Regions from separate parts of the Rhodopseudomonas telluris genome, predicted to be linked through region 1. Evidence: riboswitches for the same ligand, from Rfam matches in the RefSeq annotation. Region 1 holds a riboswitch; each other region holds the start of a gene.
The links. Region 1 has a riboswitch for cobalamin ahead of ACFFJ6_RS18590 (hypothetical protein). Riboswitches for the same ligand answer to the same signal wherever they lie in the genome.

Region 1 (6,165 bases):
GGTTTGCGACGAGCCGATCATCACCACAGTTCGCATGTTGGCGCGGTCCGGCTGCGCCTCGCCGAGCGGGACGACATCGATCTGCTCCTGCGGCGCGCTCACCGCGGTGGCGAAGATCACCGGCACCGAAGCAGGATGAATGCTCCGCAGCAGCTTGAAGGCAGCTTCGAGCTGCCACTGCCGCGCCTTCGAAATCGGATTGTACAGCGCGATGACAAAGTCGGCCTCGGCGGCGGCGCGCAGGCGCTTCTCCACGGTTTCCCAGGGCTTGAGATTGTCCGACAGGTTGATGGCGCAGAAATCGTGGCCGAGCGGGGCGCCGATGCGGGCCGCGGCGGCGAACATCGCGCTGACGCCGGGTAGCACGCGGATGTCGAGATCGCGCCACGCCGGCTCGCCGGCCTCGACCGCCTCGAACAGCGCCGCAGCCATCGCGAACACGCCGGGGTCGCCGGAGGAAACGATGACGACGCGGCGGCCCTCTGCGGCGAGCTTCAGCGCGAACGCAGCGCGGTCGATCTCCTCGCGATTGTCCGACGCATGCCGGCGCACGTCACGTCCAGCGTCGACGCGCGCCACATAGGGCGCGTAGCCGACCAGGTCGGTTGCGGCGGCGAGGGCGGCGGTGACTTCCGGCGTGATCAGTTCCGGTGCGCCGGGGCCGAGGCCGACGACGATCAGCGAGCCGCTCATGGCCGTCGTCCCTGGCCGTGGACAAGGATCATCGAAAAATAGGGCGCCTCGTCGGTCTGTTTGTCGGCGAGGCGGAGCACGGTCTCGCCGGCCATCGCGCCGCGCTCGACATAGATGGCGCGGTCGAGCAGGCCGACGTCCTGCAGGATGCGCCGCACCTTCGGCAGATTGCGGCCGAGCTTCATGATTACCACGGCGTCGCTGGTGCGCACCACCTCGGCGAGCCGCTCGGCGCGCAGCGTCGCCGGCACCACGCAAAGCACGTCGTCGCCGTAAGTAATCGGCGTGCCGCTCGCGGTCCAGCATGCCGCCATGCCGGAGATGCCCGGCACCACCACGACCGGCACCGTGCCGACCAGCCGGTGATACAAATGCATGAACGAGCCGTACAGAAACGGATCGCCTTCGCACAGCACGACGACGTCGCGGCCGCTTGCGACGTGAGCCGACAGCCGGGCGACGCATTCTTCGTAGAAGCTGCGCAGCGTCGCCGCATAGGCCGGATCGTCGAGCGCAATCTCGGTGGTCACCGGATAGTCGAGCGGCTCCTCGATCGCGTCGCTCGCCAGCAGGCCGTTGACGATGGTGCGCGCGTGGCCGGCGCGGCCGGCCTTGCGGAAGTAAGCGACGACCTTGGCGGCGCCGACCAGCCGCGCGGCGCGTACGCTCATTAGGTCCGGATCGCCGGGGCCGACGCCCACGCCGTAGACGGTCGGCTTGCTCATTCGCGTTCGCTCGCCAGCGCGTTGATGGCCGCTGCCGCCATCGCGCTGCCGCCGCGGCGGCCGCGCACCACCACGCAGGGGACTGGAGCAGCTTCGAGCAGCGCTTCCTTGGATTCCGCGGCGCCCACAAAGCCGACGGGAATTCCGATGATCGCGGCGGGTCTAGGCGCGCCGGGCTCGCCGAGGATCTCGAGCAGGCGGAACAGCGCGGTCGGCGCATTGCCGATCGCCACCACCGCGCCGTCCAGACGCTCGCGCCAGAGTTCGAGCGCGGCGGCCGACCGGGTGGTCTTCAGCTCAGCGGCGAGTCCCGGCACGCGGGGATCGCTCAGCGTGCAGATCACATCGTTGTCGGCCGGCAGCCGCTTGCGGGTGACGCCATTGGCGACCATCTGCGCGTCGCACAGGATCGGCGCGCCGGCCCGGAGTGCGGCGCGGCCGGCGGCGACGAAGTCGCCATGAAACACGATGTCGTCGGCGACATCGACCATGCCGCTGGCGTGAATGATCCGCACCGCGATCGTCTCGGCATCGGACGCAAAGCGCGCGAGCTTGGCCTCGGCTCGGATGATGGCGAAGGACTGGCGATAGATCGCATCGCCGTCGGTCTCGTAGACGTAGGTCATCGCGCTTCTCCGCGGACGAGTTCAGGGACCGCGTCGGTGGGCGCGTCGAGCCACGGCGCGATTGGCAGGCCGGCGGCCAGCGACAACTGCGTGAGCACCGCGCGAGCCGATCGCGCATCGGAACGGTGGCACAGCGCCGCCAGTCGGCGCAGCGTGGTGCGCGGCAGGTTGGAGAGCGCATCGAGTGCCGGATCTGCCGGGTCGGCTGCCGCAACAACGGCGAGCGCGATCCGCCGGTCGCGGGCGCTGGCTGCTACGCCCTCGATGCCGCGGCGCCAATCGTCGAGGCCATGCGGGAGATGGATCAGTACGGCGCGGGCGGTCGCGATGGCGGCGCGGAGGTCAGCCTCCGGATGTGGCAGCAGCCGCTGCACCTTTGCAAGATACAGAGCCGGCAGATCGCAACCGGCGCCATGCCACGCCAAGGCATAACGCGCCAGCTCGGCATCCGAACAGGAGATCATGACGAGATCGGCCGGACGCGCGAGCGCAGACGCCGGATCGGATCCGGCGCGCTCATCGGACGAGACAATCGAAAGCGGCATTGCGCCGTATCCGTCGGTTGATCATCGCGCGCTGCGATGATGCGAAACCGGCGAACGGACCTGCACTCCGAACGGCCGAACTTCACCCCGGAACACCCCGCCCGGAATGGCGTCAATCAGCAGGCGACGGCAGGTCTCCTGGCTCACGGGTCGTCGCCAGCGCAGCCTTCCCGGAAACATCCAGTGGCGTGTTGCGATGGCTCGCCGTTCACAGTTGCGGGGGCAGCTTCGGCACGTCGCATCCGAGCAGGATGCCGGCTTCCGATATTCCCTCTTCGTCCCGTCCGAAGACAGGAACCGTCGGCAGGCCGATGTTTGGTCTGAAAACCACGGGGTGTCAATCGAGCTTACCGCCCGGCCGACGGTCGTTTCGGCGTAATAATTTCGCACCCGCTTGCGATGGATCAAGACGGAGCGCTGCGGACGGCCATGAGCCGATCAGTCGCCCGGCTTGCGGGCCGTTGGCCTGGAAATCGCCGCTTCAGCCGCCGCGCGCAGCAGCGCTGCGGCCCGGAAAGGCGCGTGGATCGCCTTGGTGAACGGCAGTGCCAGGAAGAAGCCGAACACCAGGCCGAGATGCAGGATCAGCAGCAGGCCCATCGCGGCGGTCTCGCGCAGCGCCAGCACGGCGAGGCCGCTGAGGGTGACGAGCGCCAGCAGGATCAGAAAGGCGACGTTGAGCTGCGCCTCGTGCGGATCGGACGGCTGCCTGTCGGCGCGTTGCTCGATCGTCAGCAGGCCGCCGATGCCCACCAGCATCGCCAGCCCGCCGACGCCGCCGAGCATCACCGGCAGGCTGAGCAGCGGGTAGGGCGCGAGCCAGCCGAAGCCTTTGTGATAGATCGCCGCCACGACAGTCGAGAGCACGGTGCCCATGCAGCCGGCGACCATGACGTGGTGCGCGATCCGGCGCTGATGCGAGGGGCGCTCATCGATATCGGTGCATCCGGGGCCGCCGCCGCCGAGATGGCGCAGCGTGACGATGTCGCGGAATGCAGGGCGAAGCGCTTGGAGGATCGCGTTCGTCGGGAGCGGCGGCGCAGTCGCTCGCCAGTAGCGCACCGTGGCCAGGGCGATGCACAGCATCGCCCAGAGCAGCGATGCCCCGGCGGCGCCCGCCATCATTGGCCACGGCAGCACCCGATAAAACGCGCCGGCGCTATCATCGGCGCCGAAGAGTTCGGCGGGAGAGGTTGAGAGCAGCACCGCGGCCAGCGTGAACAGCAGCGCGGTGCTGACCACGACAGCGATGCTGAGGAAGGGACGGCGGAACGCATGGCCAAGCGCAGCCGGCCACAGATAGTCCGCGTAGGATCGCTGGCGGAGCGCGGCCAGCGTCGTCGGCAGATTGATGGCGAAGGGATGTGGCGGCGTGTACTGGCACACGCTCCAGCAGCCGCGGCAGTTGTGGCAAAGATTGGAGAGATAGGCGAGGTCGCTGAGTTCGAAGCGATGCTGATTGTCGATCGCCGGGAACACCGGACACAGGCCGTCGCAATACATGCAGGCCGTGCAGATTCGAAGCTGGCGCTCGGCCTCGGCGGTCAGATCATCGGGCGACATGGTGCGCCGCCTCCTCACCGGCGAGACGGCCGAACACGGCTGATAACGTGATGCCGAGGCCGGCGAGATAACCGCGGCGCAGCACGTTGGCGGCCATGATCATGCCCGCGGCATACAGCGTGGCGTTGGCGCGTCCGTCCGCCCACCGCACGCGCAAGCGTTCATCCACCGCGACGCCATGGTGTACGAAGGTGATGCCGGCGCGCATCGGATAGGCTGCGAACGGCGCCCGGATCAGCGGGCGAGCACCAGTGGGCTGCGTTGCGTTGAAGGAGGCCACGGCCGCCGCGAGCTTGGCAGGCTCAAAGTCGAGCGCCGCCGCGAGCGCCGCGATCGTCTCGGCCTCGATCGGCGCAAAGGCCTGCGGCGCGGCGCGTTGCAGCCCGTCCGCATCCAGAATGAGGTAGGCCATCTGATCGTCGCATGCCGCGATCCGAGGGCCCCAACGCGCGTAGTGCGTCGGCTCCTGACCGGCGCCGATCGCATCGATCCGCGCGCCGAAGCGATCCACCACCATGCCGCAGGGGATCGCGGTGATCCGGGTGACGATGCCGCCGTCGAAGCGCGGCCCGCGCGCATCTACTGCCACCATGTGGCAAACCGTGGGCTCACCGACCGCGCATCCACCCAACCCGATCAGATGATCCAACATCCGGCCGTCCGCGTACGGCGTCCCGCGCAGCATGAGGCCGTCAGCCGATTTTCCATAGTGCGCCCGCAGCCATGCGGCATCGGCACCGGGGCCACCGGCGCAGACGATCACCGCGCGCGCTTCGATCACGGACTCTCCAGGCGCGCTACCCGCCATCTCGACGATCCATCCGCCGTCCGCGACGTCGCGAAGCGCACGAACCTCGCTGTTGCTGCTGATTGCGATGTCCAGCGCAGCCGCTTGCCGGTACAGCGCGTTGATCATCGCCTTGCCACCGCCCAGCGGAAATACGGTGCGGCGCGAATAGGGCACCACGCCGAGCGACGGCGGCTGCATGGCGACGCCGTTCTCGATCAGCCATGGCACCAGCGTCTCGGAGCCGGAGACCATGCGCTCAGCCAACGTCTGGTCGGCCGTGCCACCGGTCACGCTGCCGAGTTCGGCGAGGAATTCGGACGCGTGATAGCTGTCCGGCACGTACGGGGTCGGCTCACCGTGCACGACCCGGAAGTTTCGGGCATGGCGTGCGTTGCCGCCCCGCATGGCGACCGGCGCATTGTCGAGCAGGCGCACGGAGACGCCGGTGCGCCGCGCGGCGAGCGCCGCACAGAGCCCGGCAATGCCGCCTCCGACCACCACCACATCCCAACACGAACTCACCGCGACCCCGGGTGACTGTTCCCACGCGCCCTTGCAGCGCTCGCGCCGGGCGGCGCGAGCGTTCGGCGCTCCGTCTTAGGGCCTGCGTGGCTGCCGCTGTCAATTGCGGCGATGATCGCGCTTCATTCGGTGCGGATCTTCAGCCGGGTCGAGCCTGTGTAACCGTAGACGCTGTGGAGCAGCGTCAGAATCTCGGTGGCGATCGCCCCGTCGGCCAGCGTCAAGGGATAACTCTTGCTGTAATTTGGGGCGCGCCCCGGCTCGGCGTAGCCGGCTGTGGTCAGGCGAGCGATCTTGTCGGGCGTCAGCACGGCGGTCAGTGCCGGCCAACGCTCGGCCGACTGTGCCTCACAATACAGCGCCACCGGCGGCATCTCCGGCATGCACTGAATGTAGCCGATGCCGCTGTCGAACACGACATGCACGCGCTGGGTGGCGTTGATGCGGAGACGCTGAATCTCGGCCGTCGTACTCGGACCGTACAGCGCGAGCAGCGCGTCCAGCGTCTCGGCCCGCTGCGGCGCCGCCGGCGCCTTGTAGGAGCAGCTCAGCAGGGCGGTGGGTAGCATCGATTTGGCATCGTTGATCATGCCGGCGAGGTTTTGCGACGGGCCATTGCGCGGCGGACAGGGGATGTCGACCACCCAGGCGGTGCCGAATTCGAGGTCCGGAATGTTGATCAGATAGGCCTCGGTCAGCGC
Region 2 (6,165 bases), on a different contig from region 1:
GGCGAAGTAATTGGTCTCGTTCGGATAGACGTTGATCAGGCGCAGCAGGCGCTGATGCAGCACTTCGTTGAGCGGCTGATTGCCGCCGAGCAGGTCGCGCTGCTGCGGCGGAATGCCGAGGCTGAACAGCAGCGCCGGCGTGCGTGTCAACAGCCGCGCGAATCCCGAATGGAACAGTCGGTCGACGCGCTGCAACGCATCCTGCCGCTCCAACGAATCCGGCGCCGCTTCGAGAAGCGCCTTCAGGTCGATCTTGGCGAATTTCGCCAGCAGATGCGCGAAGCCGATGAAGCTGCCGAGCGCGCCGTGCCGATAGAAGCCGTCGGTGAAGTAACGATAGCGCGGCCGGCCGCGGAAGTCGCGTTCGTCCCAGTAGCTGCGCGCATCGCGGTCGAGTTGCGGCCGCAGGCGCTGGCGATACAGGTCGGCGTTGTCGTCGGCTTCGCCTTCGCCGAAGAAGCGCCAGAACTGGTCGTAGTCCGGCAGCGCGCGCAGCCCTGCGAGCTTCAACTTCAGCAGCGCCAGATGCGCCTCGTTGAGATCGACCGCGAACACCTGCGCCGGCTTGGCGGTGAGGTAGGACAGCGCGTTACAGCCGCCCGACGATATTGTCACGATGGTGGAGCCGATCGGCAGTTGCAGCGCAGCAAGATCCGCCTCGGGGTCTTCCCAGATCTGGGTGTAGACCAGCCGTCGGAACCAGATCGAAAACAGTCGGTCCCAGATCGTTGACTCGCTGCGATCCTTGCTGTTGCGGACCGCGTCCGCGATGAGTTGCTGCGTATTCATACCGTCCTCGACTCGGTCATCGGTCGAGAATAGCCGCGTAGCAATGCAGTTTTGCGACAGTCGGCAGGTCTGGAGCAGGAGTTGAAACAGGTCCTGGAACTGCCGGCTGTCATCACCCTGTCGTCGCAAAATCGGATGGAGAGCGGACGATTCCACCTGCGCGAGGGTGCATTCCATGACGATGGTCCGGTCTGAACTCACAGTCGATCCGTCCTGGCCGGTCGACGCGACGACGCGGATGAACCGGATGTATCGCTATCAGCGGCACATCTACGATATCACCCGTCGGTACTATCTTCTTGGTCGCAACGAGCTGATCAGCAGCCTGGCGCCGCCCGCCGGCGGCCATGTGCTCGAAATCGGCTGCGGCACCGGCCGCAATCTGGTCGCCGCTGCCCTGCGCTACCCCGAGGCGCGGTTCTACGGCTTCGACGTCTCGACCGAGATGCTGACCTCGGCGATCGGCGCCATCGCGCGTGCTGGCCTCAATGGCCGAGCCAAGGTGGCGCATGGCGATGCGACTAACTTCACCGCGCAAGGCGTGTTTGGCCAGCCGGTGGCGTTCGATCGGGTGATGATCTCCTACAGCCTGTCGATGATTCCGGATTGGGTTGCGGTGATCGAACATGCGATCGCGAGCCTGAAGCCGGGCGGACAATTGCATATCGTCGATTTCGGCGATCAGTCCGGGTTGCCTGGTTTCGCCCGCCACGCGCTGCAGCATTGGCTGGCGCTGTTCGGCGTCACCCCGCGCGATCAGCTCGAGGCGACGCTGGCACAGATCGCGGTGCGCACTGGCGCCGGACTGAGCTTCGACCGGCCGTATCGCGGCTACGCCCAGGCCGCGGTGCTGACGCTGCCGACGCGACGCCCTGCATGACCGGGTGGCTCGCGCTGCTTGCCGCGGGCCTGATGGAGATCGTCTGGGCGCTAGGACTAAAGCACTCGGACGGCTTCACGAAGCTCTGGCCCGCGCTCGGCACGCTGGTGGCGATCGCCGCCAGCTTCGGCCTGATGAGTATCGCGCTGAAGTCGCTGCCGTTCGGCACCGCCTATGCGGTGTGGACCGGCATCGGCGCCGCCGGCAGCATCGTGGTCGGCATGGCGCTGTATGGCGAGCCCGCCAATGCGCTGCGCGTGCTGTGCCTGTCGATGATCGTTGCCGGCATGATCGGCCTCAAGCTCAGCACGCCGGCCTGACCCCACCGCGCCCAGACCAAGGCGGCGATTGACAAAGCAGGTCCGCCCGCCTTTGATCGTTCCGTTCAGGTGTGCCGGGAATCGTCCGGCACAGGGAAGCCGGTGCAGACGCCTTTTGGGGTGTCTCAAGCCGGCGCTGCGCCCGCAACTGTAGGCGGCGAGCGATCCTTCATCATGCCACTGACCCAAGCGAGGGCCGGGAAGGCGAGGGATTGCGACGACCCGCGAGCCAGGAGACCGGCCTGAGCCACGTCATCTTCCAGCGTGCGGTGCGCGCGGCTGGGGCGGTCCGCCGCATGGGTGACAGGAAGCTGCTCACCGTTCGGGGACTCTCATGTCAGACATACTCGCTCCTCCCACAGTCGCTGTCGCTCGTCCGGACGGATTCCGCGTCCGGCTGGTCGCCGTGCTCGGCGGCCTGGTGATCGCCAATATCGCCGCCTGGGCCTGGGCCCTCACCGCCTTCGCCGGCCAGCCGGTGCTGATCGGCACCGCCGTGCTGGCCTACAGCCTCGGCCTGCGCCACGCGCTCGACGCCGATCACATCGCGGCGATCGACAACGTCACCCGCAAGCTGATGCAGGAGGGCAAACGCCCGGTCGCGGTCGGCTTCTTCTTCGCTCTCGGTCACTCCACCGTGGTGCTGGTGGCGTCGCTGGCGATCGCGGTGGCGGCCAATTCGCTCACCGAACGGTTCGCCGGCTACCGCGAGATCGGTGGCATCATCGGCACCTCGGCCTCGGCGCTGTTCCTGTTCGCGATTGCTCTGGCCAATCTGTCGGTGCTGAGCGGCGTCTACCGCGCGTTCAAAAAGGTGCGGGCTGGCGAGGTCGTGCACGATGACGACATCGATCATCTGCTGCAGCAGCGCGGCTGGCTGGCGCGGCTGTTTCGGCCGCTGTTTCGCTTCGTCTCGAAGAGCTGGCAGCTCTATCCGATCGGCCTGCTGTTCGCGCTCGGCTTCGAGACCGCCAGTGAGATCAGCCTGTTCGGCCTCGCCGCCAACAATGCGGGCACCATCTCGCATTGGTCGATCCTGATCTTCCCGGCGCTGTTCGCTGCCGGCATGACGCTGGTCGATACGCTCGACGGCGTGCTGATGCTCGGCGCCTATGGCTGGGCCTATCGCAATCCGGTGCGCAAGCTGTACTACAACATGACCATCACCTCGGTGTCGGTGCTGGTCGCCATCGTGATCGGCGGCATCGAGACGCTCGGCCTGCTGGCCGGCCGGCTGCATCTCGAAGGCGCGTTCTGGGAATGGATCACCGAGCTCAACGAGAATTTCGGCGCGCTCGGCTACGGCATCGTCGCGCTGTTCGTCGCCAGCTGGATCATCTCCACCATCATCTATCGGCTGAACGGCTATCACCGGCTCGACGCGCGCGTCTCGGGCGCACGGGAATGAGCGTTTGATCGCCATCGTTTCGCATCGCTCCTCGCGCGCGGCGGTCGTCACCGCCGCGTTGCTGTTCGTCGTCGCCGTGCTGGCGATCGGCTCGCTCGGCGTCGGCCCGGTGAAGCTGTCGCCGCTCGCGGTGATCGACGGCCTGATCGGCCGCGGCGGTGATGTGCAGCAGATCATCGTGCAGCAGATCCGGCTGCCCCGCGCCATCCTGGCGCTGGCGATCGGCGCGATCCTCGGGCTGTCGGGCGCTGCGCTGCAGGGGCTGCTGCGCAATCCGCTGGCGTCGCCATCGCTGTTCGGCGCGCCGCAATCGGCGGCGTTCGGCGCGGTGCTGATCATCGCGCTGGGCTGGGCGGATGTGCGCTCCTATGCGCTGCCGGTCGCGGCGATCAGCATGGCGTTCGTCTCGGTGTTCGCGCTACTCGCTGTCGCAGGACGCGGCGCCAGCCTGTTGCTGCTGATCCTGGCAGGTCTCGCGATCTCCAGCCTCGCCGGCGCTGCGACTGCGCTGGTGATGAACCTGTCGCGTAATCCATTCGCCAGTCTCGAGATCGCGTTCTGGCTGCTCGGCTCGCTGGAAGACCGCAGTTTCCGCCACGTCATGCTGGCACTGCCGTTCATCGTGGTCGGTGGGGCGCTGCTGCTGACTCAACGCGCGGCCTTCCGGGCGCTGAGCTTGGGTGAGGAAACCGCGCAGAGCCTCGGCGTCGATGTCGCGCGGTTGCGGCTGATCGTGATCATCGGCGTCGCGCTCGGTGTCGGCGGCGCGGTCTCGGTGTCGGGGACGATCGGCTTCATCGGCCTGGTGGCGCCGCATCTGGTGCGTCCGCTGATCGGCCACGATCCGGCACGGCTGCTGATCCCGAGCGCGCTCGCGGGCGCGGCGCTGCTGCTCGCCGCCGATATCGCGGTGCGGATCATTCCAGCCACCACGGATATCAAGGTCGGCGTGCTGACCTCGATCATCGGCGTGCCGTTCTTCCTGTATCTGATCGTGCGCGAACGACGGTCGCTGGGCGGAGGGCTTGGATGACCGCCTTTCTTACCGCACGCGATCTGCGCGTCGCGCTGTCCAGCCGCCCCGTGCTGCACGGCGTCTCGCTCGAGCTGACGAAAGGCCATCTGGTGGCGCTGGTCGGCCCCAATGGCGCCGGCAAGACCACGCTGCTGCGTGCGCTGGCCGGGCTGATCGAGGCCGAGGGCGATGTCCGTATCGCTGGCGATTTGCTATCGGCGCTGCCGCTGCGCGAACGCGCGCGGCGGTTTGGATATCTGCCGCAGGGCCATCTGGTGCATTGGCCGCTGCCGGTGCGCGACGTCGTCGCGCTCGGTCGCTTCCCGCACGGAGCCACGGATCCGGCGCGGTTGTCGCCCTTGGATGCCGACGCGGTCGCGCGCGCGATGGCGGCGACCGACGTCGCGCCGTTTGCCGATCGCGTCGTCACCGAACTGTCCGGCGGCGAGCGTAGCCGTGTCGCGCTGGCGCGCGTGCTGGCGGTCGAAGCACCGGTGGTGCTGGCCGACGAGCCGACGGCCTCGCTCGATCCGCGCTATCAACTCGACGTGATGCAGACGCTGCGCAAGGCCGCCGATGCCGGCACGCTGGTGATCGTGGTGACGCACGATCTCGGTCTGGCCGCGCGCTTTGCCGATACGGTGCTGGTGATGGCGTCGGGGCGGCTCGCCGCACAGGGAACGCCGCACGAGGCGTTGTCGGACGAGGTGCTCCAACAAGTGTTCCGCGTCAGCGCCTATCGGGCCGACTATCAGGATAGCGGCGTGATCCTGCCGTGGGCGGGAGTCTGATGTGAGCGCGTGGCGCGGGCTCGTCGTCGTTGCGTCGCTGGCGGCCGGTCTGCCATGGGCTGCGCATGCCGCGCCGTTGCCGCGCATCGCCTCGATCAATGTCTGCACCGATCAGCTGCTGATGACGCTCGCCGATCCGGAGCAAATCCTCGGCCTCAGCCCTTATGCCCGCGACGAAGCGCGGTCGTTTCTTGCGAGCCAAGCGGCCAGCTTCCCGAAACTATCCGGCGAGGCCGAGGACGTGCTGATGCTGAAGCCGGACATCATCGTCATGGGCCGCTTCACCAAACGCGCGACCCGCGAGCTGCTGCAGCAGCAGGGCCAGCGTGTCGTCACGTTCGACGCGGCCCGCACGCTCGACGAGGTCAAGGCGCAGATCCGCAAGATGGGCGACCTCGTCGGCAATCCCGACCGCGCCGACGCCGCCAATGCGCGGATCGATGCCGCGGTCGCGCGTGCACGGAAAGCCGCGTCCGACAAGCCGTTTCGTGTGTTGCCGCTGGAGCGACGTGGCTGGGTGTCGGGCAGCGATAGTTTGATCAACTCGCTGCTCAATACAGTCGGCCTCGTCAATGCCGCTGGCGCGCTCGGCATCAAATACGGCGGCTTCGCCACCCTCGAAGCCGTGGTGGCGTTGCAGCCGGATTATCTGCTGATTTCCGAAGACAGCGACTTCGCCGAGGACGAAGGCCGCGCCTTCGTGCTGCATCCCGCGCTGGAAAAGGTCTATCCTGCGTCGAAGCGCATCGCGATTGCCGAGAAGCTGACGGTGTGCGGTGGGCCGATGCTCGCCGATGCGCTCGATCGCCTCACCGACGAACTCTCGCGCGTGGAGCGCTGACATGCTGATCGATACTCATGCCTTGCTGATCGTGCTGGTCGCGCTGCTCATCGACGCGCTGATCGGCGACCCCAACTGGCTGTGGAAGCGGATGGCGCATCCGGTCGTGCTGATGGGTGCG
Region 3 (6,165 bases), 590 kb from region 1:
AGATCTTGTCCATCACCACGAGGCCGGCCTTGCCGATCTCGCCGCGGACATAGCCGCCGAGCTCGCCGTCCATCGCCTTCCACACCGTGTCGTAGTCCGGAAACGCGAAGCCGATGCCGTTGATCGAGGCCGCCGGCACCAGCGTCGACAGGATCAGGCCGGACAGCGTGAAGAACTCGACGCCGCCGGAGCGGATCTGGCTTAGCATGTCGGTGTCGGAGCCGAGCTGATTGTTCGGAAAAACCTGCAGATCGACCCGGCCGTTGGTCTCGGTCTTGATCGCCGCCGACATTTCGCGGGCGCGGACGTTGAGCGGATGGGTGTCGGGCAGGTTGTTGGCGTACTTATAGACGAACTCGGCCTCCGCCGCGCGCGCCACCCACGGCGCCCCAACGCCGCCGACGACGGCCGCAGCCGCCGACGCCTTCAACATCGTCCTGCGCGAAATGCTCATCTGGCTTCCTCCAATAACGCTTCTTGTTTTCTGCGACCCGATCCGAAAAGTCGACGCGCCTTTGGTCATCATTTCGGCCCAGCCGGTCAAGCGATTTCCGTCCGGCGGACCGCGGCCATGGGACTTGTCCAGACGGTGTCGCGGATCGCGCCGGAAGCCCGGAGCGCCGGCCGCAGGACTGCGTGAGCGGGCCCAGCGTGAACGGCGAACGACCGGCTTGAGAGAATCGCGAGGCTTCGCGAGCGTGGCTCGGGCTGGATGAGATGACCGACGGAAACGCTCCACGTCATCATCAGGCCGAGACGGCTACGACATTGGCACGGAGCGGCATCGCAAACCGAAGCTGAGATCAATCCGACAGCAACACGCGGACGGACGACGAAAGCTGCTTGCTGCCGGCGTGCCGTCACGGCACCGCGCGCGGCGAACATTCGAAAGCCCGCGCAAGTTTATGGCATTTTCTTATAAATCTATATATTCCATAATATACCTTATGCGAATTACGGATATGGCTGTGGGGCATTCGAACGAGGCCTCGGCATCGCCAAGCGCACGGCCTCCTCGGTCTCGACCACTCTCCAGGCTGGACACCAACTAGGCCGGACACCGAGCTGCAACTGTCTCGAGCCCGACAGCCACACGGCCTGATGGCCGCGCCGCCGCGATGGTCGGACGATCGCGACGGCGTCGTTCGTCATCGCGCCAGCGCCAACAGTGCGTCGAGATCCAGGTTGCTCTCGCAATGGTCGGCCAAGGTCTCGAGCGCATCCTCGACGCGGCGCTCGAAATCGAGACCCGAGGTCGCGGCGCCGACCTGCCCCAGCCAGGCCGACCGGAAATCGTCGCCGCCGAAGATGCCGTGCAGATAGCCGCCGACGACCCGGCCGTCAGCCGACACCGCGCCTTCGGGCCGAAGCCCGGCGCGGTCGTCGAGCGTCAGCCACGGCCGCGCCAGGCCGGCGCCGGTGGTCCGGCCCATGTGCATTTCGTAGCCGGTGACCCGGCAGCCGCTGAGGCGGTCGCGGGCGTCGATCTCGACCAGGCGCTTGTCGCCAGAGATCTCGGTCTCGATCTCCAGCAGGCCGAGCCCGGCCGTCTCGCCGGGCGGACCTTCGAGGCCGAGCGGATCGCGGACGACACGGCCGAGCATTTGGAAGCCGGCACACAGCCCGACCACGCGGCCGCCGCGCCGGACGTGGGCGTGGATGTCGACGTCCCAGCCGGCCGCGGCTGGCCGCGGCGGCGCGCTCAAGCGCCAGCGAATCTTCGGCGGGCAGCCGGTCGGCGCCGGGAAACCAGCGCAGCACGCCGAGAAACGGCCAGCCAGTCTGCTCGGTGATGGTGCGGCAGCCCGGCTCGAATAGCGAGAAGTCGCCACGGAATTTGTTGATCAGATAACCAACCACGCGCGCGCGATCCGCTTCGCTTAGTAACACGTAGCTGCCGACCAGCGCCGCCATGGTGCCGCCGCGGTCGATATCGGACAGGAAGACGACGGGCAGATCGGCGGCCTCGGCGAACCGCATATTGGTGATGTCGGACGCGCGCAGATACACCTCGGCGCCACTGCCGGCGCCCTCCACCAGCACCAGATCCGAATCCGCGGCGACGCGTTCGAAACTGTCGAGCACCGCCGGGATCAGCCGCTGCCGCATATGGTGATAGACCCGCGCCGGACAATTGCCGAGCACCCGCCCCCGCAGCACCACCTGCGCGCCGATCTCGCTCTGCGGCTTCAGCAGCACCGGGTTCATGTGGATCGACGGCGGCACGCCGCAGGCCCGCGCTTGCAGCGCCTGCGCGCGGCCGATCTCGCCGCGCGGCGCTTTGCCGTCCGGCCTCGAAGGCAGATCGGAATCTGCCGCGACGGCGGCGTTGTTACTCATGTTTTGCGCCTTGAACGGACGCACCGCGAGGCCGCGCCGCGCATAGGCCCGGCACAGGCCCGCCACCACCATGCTCTTGCCGACGTCCGAACTGGTGCCCTGGATCATCAGCGCGCGGGCGCACCGTGGGCCGGTGTCCGGCCGGGCGGAAAAGCGGATACGGGAAATCAGGTCATCGACGTCGACGGTCATGGCGGCACTCGGTTGGAAGAGATCGGATGACGTCGTGGGTGAGCACGACGAAGAGGTGATCGCGGCCGGCTTGACGGTTGTGGCGCGCTGCCGGATAGGACGCGGCATGATCATCGTCAGCGCGCTCGATCACGCCCCTCGCCTTGTCGCCGAGCGCCGCCCGGCGCGATCGCTGTCCCTGATGGCGCCGTGGCAGCGCGTGGTGTTCGATGAAAGCTGGTTGCCGGCCGACCGCCTGATCCTTGCGTTCAACGACGTCGATGTCGCCGGTTCGGTTCACGTCGCGCCGGACGATGCGATCGTGCGCCGGATCATCGAGTTCGCGCGCGGCTGCAGTACGGACGAAGACGTGCTGGTGCATTGCTGGATGGGCGTCAGCCGGTCGCCGGCCGCCGCCTATGTGATGGCGTGCGAACGCGCACCGGGCGACGAAGTGATCATCGCCGATGCGCTGCGCCGCGCCTCCCCAACCGCAACGCCGAACAAGCTGATGGTCGCGCTGGCGGACGATGTGCTGGCACGCAACGGCCGAATGGTCGACGCCATCGCCGGCATTGGTCGCGGCCGCGAGGTCGACGGCGAGGTGCCGCCGTTCGAACTGCCGCTCGGCCGCTCGGCTTAGTTCGACCAACAAACGAGAGCATTCGCTTTGGTCTTGCACGTCGCCGCGCGGCGTGCTGTGCTTTGTGCTGCCTACGGTGCCTCTCGTGCGAGAGGTGAAACTGGGAATGCGGTGCGGCGAGAGATCGCCCATGCCGCAGCTGCCCCCGCAACTGTAAGCGGATCTGTCCGGACCAGCATGCCACTGCGTCGCGATGCGACTCGGGAAGGCGATCCGGACCACATCCGCGAGCCAGGAGACCGGCCGCAGGCGTTGTTCAACCCGGATCGACGGTGGGTCGATAGCAGGAGCTCGCGATGACAACGGCGAACTGATCGGCATCAGCCGGGCGCGGAATGCGCCGCCTCCCCCCAGATATGTGCTGACGCCGCACCACGGCGTCGATCGCCGTCCGCACGCGCAGCTGCGTCTGCGCCCAGCTCGGATGGCGTCTGTCATCGAGCCACCATGGAACCGAAAGACACCACGACCAACGAAGCCTTCAAGGGCTTCACCAACGCGGCCTGCCCGTTCCTGCCGTGTCATCCGGGCGTCGAGCGCGAGTTCAACTGCCTGTTCTGCTACTGCCCCCTGATCGCCTACGAGTGCCCGGGGCCCTATCAGGTCTTCACCGATCGCAACGGCCTGCTGCGGAAGGATTGCAGCGCCTGCACGCTGCCGCATAACGGCTATCGCCGCTCCTGGAAATTCATCCAGCGCTGGCTCGAAAAGCCGCGCATCTGGGACGGCTGCGCGCAGGATCCCAAACGGATCAAGGACGCTACGTCCGAGCGATGAGTAGCTGATCGATGGCTCGCAGGCGCAAATCCTCATCTAGTCACTGGCCCGCGCGCCCACCGGCAGCGTCCCCGCGTGGTCGATGCGTTCGATCGCCGCGACCAGCCGGTCCAGCGCCACCGCGAACATCGCGCCGCCGCAGATCGTCAGCGGCTCCGGAATGACGATGCGGCGGCTTGGCGGATAAGCGCGCTGGATCGACGGATGCAGCAACAGCGCCTTGCCCTGGTCCTCGGCCGCGGGCTGATCCTCGGCGAGCAACAGCAGATCGGGCCGCGCCGCGACAATCGTCTCCAGCGATGCGAAACCGCCATAGGCGTAGCCGAGATCAGTAGCAGCGTTCGACAGACCCGCGGTCTTCAGCAGCGAACTCAGCAGGCTGTCGCCGCCCGTCACCCAGCCGCGCCGCGACAGCGCCAGCACCCGCGCAGGATGTCTTGCCGCCGCAGCCTTGGCGCGCCCGATCGCGCGATCGAGCTCGGCGATCATCGCATCGGCGCGTTCAGGATGCCCCACCAGCCTGCCGACCCGCACGATCTGCGCCTTGACGTCGTCGATGCTGCGCGGCGTGTCGAACTCCTCGACCCGCAGGTTCTTCGCGCGCAGGATGTCGCGTGTCGCCCGCTTTCCGTAGCGTCCCGCCAGAATGACGTCGGGCGCAAGTATCAGAAGGTCTTCGGCCTCTCCCGACAGCCGCGGATAGCGCTCGGCCTGCTTCGCCAGCCACGACAGATGCGGATCACGCGCATAGGGCCCGAGCCCGACGATTTGGTCGGGATCGGCCAACCCGAGCAGCAACTGATCGGTGCACATATTGATCGAGGCGATCCGCGCGGCCGCCGTGGCCGATGGCGCGGCGATCAGCCCGGCGCAACTGATCACCACCATGAGCAACCACCTCCGCATCACGCGCTCCGCATCGCCCACGGCACCAGCACGGGCTGTGCCTCGTGATCGGCGCGATAGGCGTCGATCGCAAACACTTCCGCGAGTTTCGGCGGCGCCAGCACGGCGTTCGGCGGCCCCATCGCCGCAAGCCGGCCGTCGAGGAGCATCAAGACCTGATCGGCGAATCGCGCCGCCAGCCCGATGTCATGGGTGACGACGATGACCAGCGCGCCGGCGCGAGCCTGGCGCTGCAGCAGCGCCATCACCGAGAGCTGGAAGTAAGGATCGAGCGAGGCGATCGGCTCGTCGGCGAGCAGCACTGGCGCGGCGGTCGCCAGCGCCCGCGCGATGGCGACGCGGCGCCGCTCGCCGCCGGAAAGCTCAGTGACCGGGCGATGCTGTAGCGGCGCGAGATCGACATCGTCGAGCGCGCGGCTCACCGCGTCGTAGTCGCCCGCCTGCAGGCGGCGCGGATCGGCGCCGCCATGCGGATAACGGCCCAGCGCGATCACGTCGCGCACCGGCAGCGGCCAATGCACCGCCTCACCTTGCGGCACATAAGCGAGCTGCCGCGCGCGCTGCCGCACCGGCATGCGGGCGACATCCTGGCCGCCGAGCAGCACCCGGCCCTCGCTTGGTACGAGTCCCGCAAGCGCGCGCAGCAGCGTGGTCTTGCCGGCGCCGCTGGGGCCCACCACGGCTGCCAGGCAGCCACGCGGCAGGGCGAACGAGATCGGCTGCACCAGCACACGGCGGCCGAGACTGACCCGCAGCCCATCGGCGACGAAGTCATTACCCTGGATCATGCCATGCTGCCGCTGAGTGCGCGGCGCTCGCGCACCACCAGATAGAGAAAGAACGGGACGCCGATCAGCGCCGTCAGCACGCCGACCTTGATGCCGCTGCTCGACGGGATCAGGCGCACCGCGATATCGGCGGCGAGCAGCAGCGCCGCGCCGCCGAATGCGCTCGGCAACAGCAACCGGCCCGGATCGTGCCCGACCAGCGGCCGCATCAGATGCGGGATCACCAGACCGATGAAGCCAATCGTCCCGGACACGGCGACGGCAGCGCCAACACCGAGCGCGACGCCGAGGATCACCTGCAGCCGCAGCCGGCCGACGTCGACGCCGAGGCTCTGCGCGGCCTCCTCGCCGAGGCTGAGCACACGAAACGCCTCGCCGCGCGTCAGCAGCAGCGCCGCGCCGCAGGCCATGAACGGCAGTGCCAGCGTGACGTGCTGGAAGCTGCGGTCCTCGAGCGAGCCGAGCAGCCAGAACGAGATCTCCAGCGCGGCGAACGGATTGGATGCGAGATTGAGCGCCAGCGAGGTCGCCGCGCCGGCG

Region 2: it holds a riboswitch for cobalamin, as region 1 does, so the genes downstream of both, ACFFJ6_RS00320 (HoxN/HupN/NixA family nickel/cobalt transporter) here and ACFFJ6_RS18590 (hypothetical protein) in region 1, are expected to answer to the same signal.
Region 3: it holds a riboswitch for cobalamin, as region 1 does, so the genes downstream of both, ACFFJ6_RS21130 (cysteine-rich small domain-containing protein) here and ACFFJ6_RS18590 (hypothetical protein) in region 1, are expected to answer to the same signal.

Annotation. Positions count from the first base shown of each region.
Region 1 is NZ_JBHLWM010000008.1:197,028-203,192, forward strand. Features, by position in the region: gene cobJ (precorrin-3B C(17)-methyltransferase) at 1-693, opposite strand, end outside; gene ACFFJ6_RS18580 (precorrin-2 C(20)-methyltransferase) at 690-1,418, opposite strand; gene ACFFJ6_RS18585 (precorrin-8X methylmutase) at 1,415-2,044, opposite strand; gene ACFFJ6_RS18590 (hypothetical protein) at 2,041-2,589, opposite strand; cobalamin riboswitch at 2,701-2,906, opposite strand; gene tcuB (tricarballylate utilization 4Fe-4S protein TcuB) at 3,028-4,152, opposite strand; gene tcuA (FAD-dependent tricarballylate dehydrogenase TcuA) at 4,139-5,440, opposite strand; gene ACFFJ6_RS18605 (hypothetical protein) at 5,587-6,165, opposite strand, start outside.
Region 2 is NZ_JBHLWM010000001.1:63,148-69,312, forward strand. Features, by position in the region: gene ACFFJ6_RS00305 (BtaA family protein) at 1-789, opposite strand, end outside; gene ACFFJ6_RS00310 (class I SAM-dependent methyltransferase) at 965-1,669, shown strand; gene ACFFJ6_RS00315 (DMT family transporter) at 1,666-1,989, shown strand; cobalamin riboswitch at 2,040-2,249, shown strand; gene ACFFJ6_RS00320 (HoxN/HupN/NixA family nickel/cobalt transporter) at 2,324-3,397, shown strand; gene ACFFJ6_RS00325 (FecCD family ABC transporter permease) at 3,405-4,430, shown strand; gene ACFFJ6_RS00330 (ABC transporter ATP-binding protein) at 4,427-5,203, shown strand; gene ACFFJ6_RS00335 (ABC transporter substrate-binding protein) at 5,205-6,044, shown strand; gene cbiB (adenosylcobinamide-phosphate synthase CbiB) at 6,046-6,165, shown strand, end outside.
Region 3 is NZ_JBHLWM010000008.1:791,041-797,205, reverse strand. Features, by position in the region: gene ACFFJ6_RS21145 (TRAP transporter substrate-binding protein) at 1-454, opposite strand, end outside; partial or broken gene ACFFJ6_RS21140 (cobyric acid synthase) at 1,149-2,532, opposite strand; gene ACFFJ6_RS21135 (tyrosine phosphatase family protein) at 2,567-3,154, shown strand; cobalamin riboswitch at 3,212-3,416, shown strand; gene ACFFJ6_RS21130 (cysteine-rich small domain-containing protein) at 3,602-3,931, shown strand; gene ACFFJ6_RS21125 (ABC transporter substrate-binding protein) at 3,968-4,819, opposite strand; gene ACFFJ6_RS21120 (ABC transporter ATP-binding protein) at 4,837-5,625, opposite strand; gene ACFFJ6_RS21115 (FecCD family ABC transporter permease) at 5,622-6,165, opposite strand, start outside.